Regions from separate parts of the Staphylococcus sp. IVB6181 genome, predicted to be linked through region 2. Evidence: a T-box and tRNA genes for the amino acid it is inferred to sense, from the RefSeq annotation. Region 2 holds a T-box; the other regions hold tRNA genes.

Region 1 (4,278 bases), 450 kb from region 2:
TGTTGGAGTGCACGTCCAAGCAGTGAGACTGAATGGTAGGCAAATCCGCCATTCTCAAGGTTGAGCTGTGATGGGGAGAGGAAACATGTTTTCCTCGAGTCGTTGATTTCACACTGTCGAGAAAAGCCTCTAGCTAGATAACTGGTGCCCGTACCGCAAACCGACACAGGTAGTCAAGATGAGAATTCTAAGGTGAGCGAGAGAACTCTCGTTAAGGAACTCGGCAAAATGACCCCGTAACTTCGGGAGAAGGGGTGCTCTTTAGGGTTCACGCTCTGAAGAGCCGCAGTGAACAGGCCCAAGCGACTGTTTATCAAAAACACAGGTCTCTGCTAAACCGTAAGGTGATGTATAGGGGCTGACGCCTGCCCGGTGCTGGAAGGTTAAGAGGAGTGGTTAGCTTCTGCGAAGCTACGAATCGAAGCCCCAGTAAACGGCGGCCGTAACTATAACGGTCCTAAGGTAGCGAAATTCCTTGTCGGGTAAGTTCCGACCCGCACGAAAGGCGTAACGATTTGGGCACTGTCTCAACGAGAGACTCGGTGAAATCATAGTACCTGTGAAGATGCAGGTTACCCGCGACAGGACGGAAAGACCCCGTGGAGCTTTACTGTAGCCTGATATTGAAATTCGGCACAGCTTGTACAGGATAGGTAGGAGCCTTAGAAGCGTGAGCGCCAGCTTACGCCGAGGCGCTGGTGGGATACTACCCTAGCTGTGTTGGATTTCTAACCCGCGCCATTGATCATGGCGGGAGACAGTGTCAGGCGGGCAGTTTGACTGGGGCGGTCGCCTCCTAAAGTGTAACGGAGGCGCTCAAAGGTTCCCTCAGAATGGTTGGAAATCATTCATAGAGTGTAAAGGCATAAGGGAGCTTGACTGCGAGACCTACAAGTCGAGCAGGGTCGAAAGACGGACTTAGTGATCCGGTGGTTCCGCATGGAAGGGCCATCGCTCAACGGATAAAAGCTACCCCGGGGATAACAGGCTTATCTCCCCCAAGAGTTCACATCGACGGGGAGGTTTGGCACCTCGATGTCGGCTCATCGCATCCTGGGGCTGTAGTCGGTCCCAAGGGTTGGGCTGTTCGCCCATTAAAGCGGTACGCGAGCTGGGTTCAGAACGTCGTGAGACAGTTCGGTCCCTATCCGTCGTGGGCGTAGGAAATTTGAGAGGAGCTGTCCTTAGTACGAGAGGACCGGGATGGACATACCTCTGGTGTACCAGTTGTCGTGCCAACGGCATAGCTGGGTAGCTATGTATGGACGGGATAAGTGCTGAAAGCATCTAAGCATGAAGCCCCCCTCAAGATGAGATTTCCCAACTTCGGTTATAAGATCCCTCAAAGATGATGAGGTTAATAGGTTCGGGGTGGAAGCATAGCGATATGTGGAGCTGACGAATACTAATCGATCGAAGACTTAATCAAATTTAAAGTTTTGATTGGTCGAATTGAAAATTACTTACTATCTAGTTTTGAATGTATAAACATTCCATTGTCTGGCGACAATGGCAAAGAGGTCACACCTGTTCCCATGCCGAACACAGAAGTTAAGCTCTTTAGCGCCGATGGTAGTCGGACTTACGTTCCGCAAGAGTAGGACGTTGCCAGGCAATGACATTATTCCACAGTAGCTCAGTGGTAGAGCTATCGGCTGTTAACCGATCGGTCGTAGGTTCGAGTCCTACCTGTGGAGCCATATGGCCCCGTGGTCAAGCGGTTAAGACACCGCCCTTTCACGGCGGTAACACGGGTTCGAGTCCCGTCGGGGTCATTACATATTGGAGAATTAGCTCAGCTGGGAGAGCATCTGCCTTACAAGCAGAGGGTCGGCGGTTCGAACCCGTCATTCTCCACCATTTTGAATTAAATATTTGTCGGAGGGGTAGCGAAGTGGCTAAACGCGGCGGACTGTAAATCCGCTCCTTCGGGTTCGGCAGTTCGAATCTGCCCCCCTCCACCATCTAATGGGCTATAGCCAAGCGGTAAGGCAACGGACTTTGACTCCGTCACTCACTGGTTCGAATCCAGTTAGCCCAGCCATTAGAGCCATTAGCTCAGTTGGTAGAGCATCTGACTTTTAATCAGAGGGTCAGAGGTTCGAATCCTCTATGGCTCACTGTTGCACCCTAGTGATAGGGTGCTTTTTTATTACACTTTTTTAAGTTTCTCTGAAATCACTAGAAGAGGTTGTACATATTTATGTATTTTCATTCAAAGGAGCAGGGGGATTTATGCTATAATTTAAATGTATGAGAGCTGTTTATCATAGCGATAAATCGGCTATCATTGTAATTAGGTTACCGGAGGAGATGCTATGGATTTTGGCGGCATTTTTGAAAATTTCAATACGGTAAAGTTAATAACAAGTATTTTAGATTTACTCATTGTCTGGTATGTGATTTATTTATTAATCACAGTATTTAAAGGGACTAAAGCCATCCAGCTTCTCAAAGGAATTATAGTCATTGTATTAGGGCGTTGGGTGAGTGCTGCTTTAGACTTAACTACAACTGCAAGATTGTTTGATATGGTCATCCAATGGGGGTTCTTAGCAATCATTGTGATCTTCCAACCTGAAATCAGACGTGCACTCGAGCAGTTAGGTAGAGGTAACCTGTTTAAACGTTATGTTGGAAGTTCATCACAAGATCAAGAAAAACTGATTAAAGCTGTTAGCGGCGCAATACAGTATATGGCAAAGCGACGTATCGGTGCTTTAATTGTGTTTGAGAAAAAGACTGGGCTTCAAGATTATATTGAAACAGGCATTCCGATGGATTCAGACATTTCACAAGAGTTATTAACGAATGTCTTTATTCCGAATACACCATTGCATGATGGTGCAATGATTGTTCAAGGAACAAAGATAGCGAGTGCTGCTTGTTATTTACCGCTTTCTGATAGTTCTAAGATTTCAAAGAGTTTAGGAACAAGACACAGAGCAGCAGTTGGTATTTCAGAAGTATCAGATGCGTTTACAGCAATTGTGTCTGAGGAAACGGGATCGATTTCAGTTACCTTTGATGGAAAATTGCGTAAAGATATTTCATCAGAAGTCTTTGAAGAATTATTAGCTGAACATTGGTTCGATACAAGACTTCCAAAGAAAGGTGTGAAGTAAAATGTTTGAGAGCAAATGGGGATTAAGATTTGTAGCATTTGTCTTGGCATTAGCTTTCTTTTTAACCGTGAATAACGTCTTTGGAAATATCTTTGGTACATCATCGTTATCTCAAAATACAACGAGAACTATTCAGAATGTACCTGTAGAAGCTACATATAACAGCAAGAACTTATATGCTTCAGGTATTCCTGAAAGTGTGGATGTTCAGTTGAAAGGTTCGCAATCAAAGGTTTTAAAAGCAGAACAATCAGATGACATCAAGGTTGAATTGGACTTAACAAACACTACATACGGACGTCATAAAATTGATTATGAAATCAAAGGTTTAGACAAGGATGTAGAGGGTACAGTTAATCCGAAACAAGCGACTGTCAACCTTGAGAGAAAAGTCTCTAAAGAAATGACAGTAACCGCTGATGTGAGTGATAAGGATATTGATCCGAACTATCAAGTGAAAAATCAATCAGTGACACCTAAAAAGGTGAAAGTTATCGGCGGACAGCATCAAGTTGAAAAAATTGCTTATTTAAAAGCTACATTTAAAAATGCATCTAATATCAAAGACGATACAACAGATGTAGGAGAAATCGTAGCATTTGATAAGAATTTAAAGAGAATTGATGTTATTACTAAACCAAGCAATGTTAATATTACTGTAGAGTTAAAACCTTACAGCAAGAAAGTAGATATTAAAAAGAAAGTTATCGGTAAAGCAAATTCTAAGTTGAATGCTGATAATGTTAATTTGTCTAAACAACAAGTTGAAATTTTGGGAAATAGAGAAGAGTTAAGTGATATTCAAAGTATTACAGGTGTTATTAATCTGGCAGATTTCGAAAGCTCAGATGAAGCAGGTGTAAGCTTAGAATTACCTGACGTAGTAAAAAAAGCTGACAGCAGCGATATTACAGCTACAGTTTCAGCTAAATAAATAAAGCATTAAAGGAGAATTTTTAAATGGGCAAATATTTTGGGACAGACGGAGTCAGAGGTGTAGCCAACAAAGAACTTACTCCAGAACTGGCTTTTAAATTAGGTAGATACGGCGGTTATGTCTTAGCACATAACGAAGACAAGAAACATCCGCAAGTACTTGTGGGACGTGATACACGTGTTTCAGGTGAAATGCTAGAATTTGCTTTGATTGCAG
Region 2 (4,278 bases):
TCAATACTGAACGTGTTGCTTGTTTTTGGTCTTCGTCTTCACCGTTCATCGGAATTTTACTCATTTCAATATACCAGTCGCAGAACTCATCCCAAATGAAGTTGTATAAAGCACGGCCGACTTCGCCGAACTCATATTTATCGCTTAAATCTGTTGCTGTTTTCACAGTTTCATTTAGACGCGTCAAAATCCATTTGTCGGCAAGTGATAAATTCTTAGATAAATCGATATCTTCAAATTTGAAGTCTTCACCGATGTTCATTAAGCTGAAGCGCGCAGCATTCCAGATTTTATTGATGAAGTTCCAAACCGCTTCTACTTTTTCTGTAGAATAACGTAAATCATGACCAGGTGATGAACCTGTTGCTAAGAAATATCTCAAGCTGTCAGCACCGTATTGATCAATAACATCCATAGGATCTACACCGTTGCCTAATGATTTACTCATTTTGCGCCCATCTTCAGCACGTACTAAACCATGAAGAAATACATCGTTGAATGGACGAGTTTCTGTAAACTCAAGACCTTGGAAAATCATACGTGCAACCCAGAAGAAGATGATGTCATATCCTGTAACTAATGCATTAGTAGGATAATAACGTTGGAAATCTTCTGCTTCTGTATCCGGCCAGCCTAAAGTAGAGAATGGCCATAAAGCACTTGAGAACCAAGTATCTAAAACGTCTTCGTCTTGTGTCCAGTTTTCACTGTCTGCAGGTGCTTCTTCGCCTACATAAATTTCCCCTGTTTCATTATGGTACCAAGCTGGGATTTGATGACCCCACCATAATTGACGAGAAATTGTCCAGTCGCGGATGTTTTCCATCCATTGATTGAATGTATGTTCAAAGCGATCCGGTACAAAGTTTATACGGTTATCTGTTTTTTGATTGTCTAATGCTTTTTTAGCAAGCGGATCCATATTAACGAACCATTGTGTAGATAAATAAGGTTCGACAATCGCACCGCTTCTTTCAGAGTGGCCGACTGAATGCGTATGGTCTTCGATTTTGATAACTAAGTCTTCAGCTTCTAAATCTTTGACTAATTGTTCGCGGCATTCGAAGCGGTCCATGCCTTCGTATTTGCCTGCTTTGTCATTCATTTTTCCTGATTCATCCATAACGATGATTGATTCTAAGTTATGACGTTTGCCTAATTCAAAGTCATTAGGGTCATGTGCAGGCGTAACTTTCATCGCACCGCTACCAAATTCAACATCAACATACTCGTCTGCTAAAATCGGTAATTCGCGACCGACAATCGGCAAGATAACTTTTCTGCCGATAACATCTTTATAGCGTTCATCATTCGGATTGACTACGATAGCTGTATCGCCAAGCATTGTTTCTGGTCGTGTTGTCGCAATTTCAATATAGCCTTCTCCATCTGCATATGGATATTTGAAGTGATAGAATTTACCAGCTGTATCTTCATGGATTACTTCGATATCAGAAATTGCTGTTTTAGCAACCGGATCCCAGTTGATGATACGTTCTCCGCGATAAATCAAGCCCTTTTTATACATATCAACAAAGACTTTTCTTACCGCTTTGCTTAATCCTTCATCTAAAGTAAAACGCTCTCTGTCATAATCCAGACCAAGACCTAATTTCGCCCATTGCTGACGAATGAATGAAGCATATTCTTCTTTCCAGCTCCAAACTTCTTCAAGGAATTTTTCGCGGCCGAGATCATGTCTTGAAATGCCTTGTTCATGTAATTTAGCTTCTACTTTTGCTTGTGTCGCAATCCCTGCATGGTCCATACCAGGCAAGTACAAAGTATCGTAGCCTTGCATACGTTTCATTCTTGTTAAAATATCTTGCAAAGTTGTATCCCAAGCATGGCCTAAATGTAATTTACCTGTTACATTCGGAGGTGGGATAACAATAGTGTATGTTTCTTTCGATTGGTCTCCGCTAGGTTTGAAGTAGCCTTTTTCTACCCATTGTTGATAGCGTCCAGCTTCAACCTCATTCGGATTGTATTTTGGTTTCATTTCCATAGGACAAACGCCTCCTTAAAAATAAAAACACCCGTTCCTAAACATAGGACGGATGTTCCGTGGTACCACCTAAATTCAACATAGTTCATCTATATTGCACTTAATTATGATTAACGCTCAAACACGCTTTAACTTACTATAGGTTCAGTTAAAGAACTAAGCGGGCTACCTTCGACAGCAATAATTATGTATTTTCAGCGACCATACACTCTCTTTGAAATTAAAAACTGCTTACTCTTCCCGATTTCTATATTCACTACTAATTTATAGTATAATAGAACTCTAAAATAAGTCAATGCGGATGGAGTGAAATTTTGTGAATGAATGTGCCTTTGGGACAACTGATTCCCTTTATATTGAATATCATGACAAAGAATGGGGACAACCTTTATATGATAGCCAAAAGCTTTTTGAATTAATGGCATTAGAGTCGCAGCATGCAGGTTTATCATGGCTGACGATATTAAAGAAACGTTCTGCCTACCGAGAAGCCTTTTATCAATTCGACCCATATAAAATAGCACAAATGACAGAAAAAGATATCGATGCACTGATGGGATTTCCGAACATTGTCCATTACAGAAAAAAATTAGAAGTGATAGTAAGCCAAGCCAAAGGTTATATAGCAATTGAAAAAGAACACGGCAGCTTCAGTGATTTTCTTTGGTCCTTCGTTGATTATCACCCTATCGATTTAAAATACAAAACACCAAAAGATCGTATTACAGTTGATGAAAGAGCAAAAAAGATGTCGAAAGCTTTAAAACAATACGGATTTAAGTTTATGGGTCCTGTAACTATGTTTTCTTTTTTAGAAGCTGCAGGTTTATATGATGCGCATTTAATCGGCTGTCCATTTAAGCCGTCTCAAAAGTAGGAACAATTTTTGTTCTTACTTTTATTTATAATATTTGGAATTATCTAAAAATTACTTCTAATTTATGCTAAAATGACATTTATATTATTTTTTGAAGGAGGAATTGTATGGAATGGTTGAAATTAATAGGTATCTTGGTAATTATTATCGGATTCCTATTAAAATTTGATACGATAGCAGTCATATTAGCTGCAGCTATCGTGACCGGACTTGTGTCTGGTATGCATTTCTTTGAAATATTAGATGTACTCGGCAAAGCATTTATCGATAACCGCTTGGTTTCCCTTTTCCTATTAACTTTGCCTATGGTGGGTTTGATTGAACGTTTCGGGCTTAAGAAACAATCCACAGTATTAATAGGAAAAATCAAATCCATGACCAGCGGGAGGTTATTATCACTGTATTTGCTGATACGTGAATTGGCAGGTTTAGCTTCAATACGTATCGGCGGACACCCTCAATTTGTACGTCCGTTGATTAATCCTATGGTACAAGGTGCACTCGCAACGAAATATCGACTCAAACCTGAACAAATAGACAAAAAAGATGTCGAAAAAATAAAAGCAGAAGCATCTGCCATGGAAAATTATGGCAATTTCTTTGGGCAGAACCTTTTTGTGGGCGCTGCTGGTGTCCTACTAATGGTCGGTACTTTTAATTCTTTAGATATTAAAGTCAACGCAGTCAATCTTGCCATTGCTTCTGTACCGATAGCAATTATTACTTTAATCATTGTGGGCATTAAGAATATTATGCTTGATCGATACTTGGCTAGAAAATATCAGCACAAGGAGGATCAGTCATGAGTCAGCACACACTTGATACCATCCTTGAATGCTTTTATATTTTAATCGGTATTCAATTACTTTATACCGCTTATCGTGTATTAAAAGATAAAGATAAAACAAAACGTATAGGAACTGCTCTATTTTGGACGCTGCTTGCGATTACATTTATTTTTGGCCCTTATCTGCCGAATGTTGTAAACGGCGCTATTATCTTGTTAATGGGTGTATTGACACTCTTTAAACAAGTCGCAATCAAAAATATTGTAGATGTCACAGAAAAGCAAGGCGAAACAGGCGCAAAACGTTATGGAAACAAACTCTTTTGGCCGGCCGTTGTCTTAGCTGTTGTTGCGGTGATCATCTCAAATTGGACACCTTTAGGCGGTGCTATCGGTTTAGGTATCGCTTCAATCGTAGGCTTAATTGCTGCCTACGTAGTAATTCAACCTAAAGTCCAATATATCTTATATGACAGCGACCGTCTGACACAACAAGTCGGAACTGTCGGTATTTTACCCCAATTCTTAGCCGCATTAGGTGTCTTATTTACTGTCAGCGGCGTAGGCAAAGTGATTTCAAATAGTATTTCCGGTTTCTTGCCTGAA
Region 3 (4,278 bases), 1.2 Mb from region 2:
CTAGTTTTCAATGTACAATCAATGAATGTTTTCAATAAACATTCAAAACTGAATACAATATGTCACGTTATTCCTATTTCAGTTTCTAACGAAACTGTTCCGAATATATCCTTAGAAAGGAGGTGATCCAGCCGCACCTTCCGATACGGCTACCTTGTTACGACTTCACCCCAATCATTTGTCCCACCTTCGACGGCTAGTTCCTAAAAGGTTACTCCACCGGCTTCGGGTGTTACAAACTCTCGTGGTGTGACGGGCGGTGTGTACAAGACCCGGGAACGTATTCACCGTAGCATGCTGATCTACGATTACTAGCGATTCCAGCTTCATGTAGTCGAGTTGCAGACTACAATCCGAACTGAGAACGGCTTTATGGGATTTGCTTGACCTCGCGGGTTCGCTGCCCTTTGTACCGTCCATTGTAGCACGTGTGTAGCCCAAATCATAAGGGGCATGATGATTTGACGTCATCCCCACCTTCCTCCGGTTTGTCACCGGCAGTCAACTTAGAGTGCCCAACTTAATGCTGGCAACTAAGCTTAAGGGTTGCGCTCGTTGCGGGACTTAACCCAACATCTCACGACACGAGCTGACGACAACCATGCACCACCTGTCACTTTGTCCCCCGAAGGGGAAGGCTCTGTCTCCAGAGTTGTCAAAGGATGTCAAGATTTGGTAAGGTTCTTCGCGTTGCTTCGAATTAAACCACATGCTCCACCGCTTGTGCGGGTCCCCGTCAATTCCTTTGAGTTTCAGCCTTGCGGCCGTACTCCCCAGGCGGAGTGCTTAATGCGTTAGCTGCAGCACTAAGGGGCGGAAACCCCCTAACACTTAGCACTCATCGTTTACGGCGTGGACTACCAGGGTATCTAATCCTGTTTGATCCCCACGCTTTCGCACATCAGCGTCAGTTGCAGACCAGAAAGTCGCCTTCGCCACTGGTGTTCCTCCATATCTCTGCGCATTTCACCGCTACACATGGAATTCCACTTTCCTCTTCTGCACTCAAGTTTCCCAGTTTCCAATGACCCTCCACGGTTGAGCCGTGGGCTTTCACATCAGACTTAAGAAACCGCCTACGCGCGCTTTACGCCCAATAATTCCGGATAACGCTTGCCACCTACGTATTACCGCGGCTGCTGGCACGTAGTTAGCCGTGGCTTTCTGATTAGGTACCGTCAAGGGATGCACAGTTACTTACATCCTTGTTCTTCCCTAATAACAGAGTTTTACGATCCGAAGACCTTCATCACTCACGCGGCGTTGCTCCGTCAGGCTTTCGCCCATTGCGGAAGATTCCCTACTGCTGCCTCCCGTAGGAGTCTGGACCGTGTCTCAGTTCCAGTGTGGCCGATCACCCTCTCAGGTCGGCTACGTATCGTTGCCTTGGTAAGCCGTTACCTTACCAACTAGCTAATACGCCGCGGGTCCATCTATAAGTGACAGCAAGACCGTCTTTCATCATGAAACCATGCGGTTTCATGTATTATCCGGCATTAGCCCCGGTTTCCCGGAGTTATTCCAGTCTTATAGGTAGGTTACCCACGTGTTACTCACCCGTCCGCCGCTAACGTCAGAGGAGCAAGCTCCTCGTCTGTTCGCTCGACTTGCATGTATTAGGCACGCCGCCAGCGTTCATCCTGAGCCAGGATCAAACTCTCCATAAAAATTTATGATGTTTGACTAGCTCATAAAAACTATTTGTTATAAAACGTTTAAAACGTTTGTTAATTTTGGAATTAACGTTGACATATTGTCATTCAGTTTTCAATGTTCATTTAAAAATATTAATGGTGGAGACTAGCGGGATCGAACCGCTGACCTCCTGCGTGCAAAGCAGGCGCTCTCCCAGCTGAGCTAAGCCCCCATTATTCAAATAAGAGTCGGGAAGACAGGATTCGAACCTGCGACCCCTTGGTCCCAAACCAAGTGCTCTACCAAGCTGAGCTACTTCCCGTATATAAAATGTAATTAAAAATATAAAATGGCGCGCCCGATAGGAGTCGAACCCATAACCTCTTGATCCGTAGTCAAACGCTCTATCCAGTTGAGCTACGGGCGCATTTTTATAATATATATGGTGCCGAGGACCGGAATCGAACCGGTACGGTAATCACTTACCGCAGGATTTTAAGTCCTGTGCGTCTGCCAGTTCCGCCACCCCGGCAACATAAAAATAAAATGGAGCAGAAGACGGGATTCGAACCCGCGACCCCAACCTTGGCAAGGTTGTATTCTACCGCTGAACTACTTCTGCATTATTAAAATTGGAAAACTGATGAGCCATAGAGGATTCGAACCTCTGACCCTCTGATTAAAAGTCAGATGCTCTACCAACTGAGCTAATGGCTCATAGCTTTAAGATGGTGCCGGCCAGAGGACTTGAACCCCCAACCTACTGATTACAAGTCAGTTGCTCTACCAATTGAGCTAGGCCGGCTCCTAAATGGTGGAGAATGACGGATTCGAACCGCCGACCCTCTGCTTGTAAGGCAGATGCTCTCCCAGCTGAGCTAATTCTCCGAATTATATTGTCTGGCAACGTCCTACTCTTGCGGAACGTGAGTCCGACTACCATCGGCGCTAAAGAGCTTAACTTCTGTGTTCGGCATGGGAACAGGTGTGACCTCTTTGCCATTGTCGCCAGACAATATATTACTTATTTATTTAAGTGGTTTTCAATAACTCACTTAAATTATTTTAACTTGTTTCGTTAACATTTGCAATGGTCAATTTTACACTCAGTTAAAATCTTTTTTACAAATGTGTAACGCGTTCTTTTTGACGACCCTTTAATATTACTACTTTATGAATCTTTTGTCAACACTTATGTATCATTTTTTTGATTCTTTTATAATCATACAAAATCTCTCATAAAACGTTGCTTTATTTCGTAGAACAATTAACAATTATACAGGGTTTTCAAAATAATGCAAGTGGTTTTTCAAACTTTTTTAAAGTTATTTACATTTCCTGCCTCTCTCTCATCTGATCGCTCTATATTACCGCTTTTCAATGCAATCGAGTAGGAGAGTAATCATTAATTGAATACTCGTCCTCTCACACCACCGTGCGTACGGTTCCGTACACGGCGGTTCAATATCTTGCGTAAGCAGACTCTGCGAGTCGGGCTAGTGGTACTAGACCCCACTTGTAGAGTCTATTTGTTGTAAGCGCATGATGAACCTCATGCGTTTTGGAAAGCCTCCAATACTTCTTTCTTGAGTTCGCAATACGCATGGCACCATTGTGGTCTAATCCGTATTTTCGAAGCATTTTGTATTTTGTTTTGACCTTCTTCCATCGCTTTAAAATAAGTTGTCTGATTCGATGGTTCAACCACTCTTGCATTTCGCGGATAAATCCTTTAACAAAACCTCTGCCAAAATAGTTTATCCAACCTCTAGTAATCGCGTTGATTCCTGTTATAATGTTCAGTAAATGTGCCAGGTCTATTTCTTCTTGTGACCCACTTTAATTTGGCTTTTAAATTTCTTTTTGCTTCCATAGTGGGTCTGAAACGACAAGTGCCATTTATTTTCGTTATCAGACAACTCAAGAACTTTAAACGTGTGGGAGAGCCTACCTTACTTTTATCTTTATTCACTGTTAATTTCAGGTCCTTTTCGATAAAGTTTGTGATACTCTCCATAACACGTTGTCCGGCACGTTTTGATTTAACAAAGATGACGAAGTCATCTGCGTATCTCACAAAACGATGTCCGCGCTTCTCTAATTCTTTATCCAGCTCATGCAAATAGATATTACACAACAAGGGAGATATAACCCCACCTTGAGGGGCGTCTGTCTTTCTTTCTGCGTATTCGCCAGACAGGTCTGCAGACCCGCTTTGTAAACTTTTGCGGATAAATTTAGAGATAGCTTTATCTTGTATAAAGCGTTCAAACAAGTACATCAATTTGTCATGGTTCAACGTGTCAAAACATTGTTTTAAGTCACAGTCTACGACTGTGTGATAACCCTCCTCATAGTATTGGATACATTGTTTTAATGCAGTACCTGTACTATGATTTGGTCTAAACCCATGACTATGTTTCGAAAACTGGCGATTTATCATCGGTTCGATAACTTGTTTGATTGCTTGTTGGATAACTCTATCCCTTGCGACGGGAATTCCAAGAATTCTCTTTTTGCCATTCGGTTTTGGAATGGCTACTTTCTTAACTGCTTGCGGTTTATACGTACCGTTAAGCAGTTTTCCTTTTATCTGTGGATAGAATTCTCTGAAGTGAGCATGTAACTCTTTAACCTTCATCC

What was found. The T-box of region 2 lies ahead of MUA90_RS06730 (valine--tRNA ligase). A T-box ahead of a tRNA ligase gene usually reads a tRNA of that ligase, here a tRNA-Val.
Region 1: it has a tRNA-Val gene. The T-box ahead of MUA90_RS06730 (valine--tRNA ligase) is inferred to sense a tRNA for this amino acid. The anticodon was not compared.
Region 3: it has a tRNA-Val gene. The T-box ahead of MUA90_RS06730 (valine--tRNA ligase) is inferred to sense a tRNA for this amino acid. The anticodon was not compared.

What each region holds. Positions count from the first base shown of each region.
Region 1 is NZ_CP095096.1:932,554-936,831, forward strand. Features, by position in the region: rRNA gene MUA90_RS04260 (23S ribosomal RNA) at 1-1,429, shown strand, start outside; rRNA gene rrf (5S ribosomal RNA) at 1,500-1,614, shown strand; tRNA gene MUA90_RS04270 (tRNA-Asn) at 1,626-1,700, shown strand; tRNA gene MUA90_RS04275 (tRNA-Glu) at 1,704-1,775, shown strand; tRNA gene MUA90_RS04280 (tRNA-Val) at 1,785-1,860, shown strand; tRNA gene MUA90_RS04285 (tRNA-Tyr) at 1,881-1,964, shown strand; tRNA gene MUA90_RS04290 (tRNA-Gln) at 1,970-2,044, shown strand; tRNA gene MUA90_RS04295 (tRNA-Lys) at 2,048-2,120, shown strand; gene cdaA (diadenylate cyclase CdaA) at 2,319-3,125, shown strand; gene MUA90_RS04305 (CdaR family protein) at 3,127-4,059, shown strand; gene glmM (phosphoglucosamine mutase) at 4,086-4,278, shown strand, end outside.
Region 2 is NZ_CP095096.1:1,379,435-1,383,712, reverse strand. Features, by position in the region: gene MUA90_RS06730 (valine--tRNA ligase) at 1-2,008, opposite strand, end outside; T-box leader at 2,050-2,265, opposite strand; gene MUA90_RS06725 (DNA-3-methyladenine glycosylase I) at 2,325-2,885, shown strand; gene MUA90_RS06720 (DUF969 domain-containing protein) at 2,993-3,691, shown strand; gene MUA90_RS06715 (DUF979 domain-containing protein) at 3,688-4,278, shown strand, end outside.
Region 3 is NZ_CP095096.1:2,549,515-2,553,792, forward strand. Features, by position in the region: rRNA gene MUA90_RS12535 (16S ribosomal RNA) at 116-1,667, opposite strand; tRNA gene MUA90_RS12540 (tRNA-Ala) at 1,792-1,867, opposite strand; tRNA gene MUA90_RS12545 (tRNA-Pro) at 1,884-1,957, opposite strand; tRNA gene MUA90_RS12550 (tRNA-Arg) at 1,986-2,062, opposite strand; tRNA gene MUA90_RS12555 (tRNA-Leu) at 2,079-2,167, opposite strand; tRNA gene MUA90_RS12560 (tRNA-Gly) at 2,183-2,257, opposite strand; tRNA gene MUA90_RS12565 (tRNA-Lys) at 2,280-2,352, opposite strand; tRNA gene MUA90_RS12570 (tRNA-Thr) at 2,365-2,440, opposite strand; tRNA gene MUA90_RS12575 (tRNA-Val) at 2,448-2,523, opposite strand; rRNA gene rrf (5S ribosomal RNA) at 2,534-2,648, opposite strand; partial or broken gene ltrA (group II intron reverse transcriptase/maturase) at 3,097-4,278, opposite strand, start outside.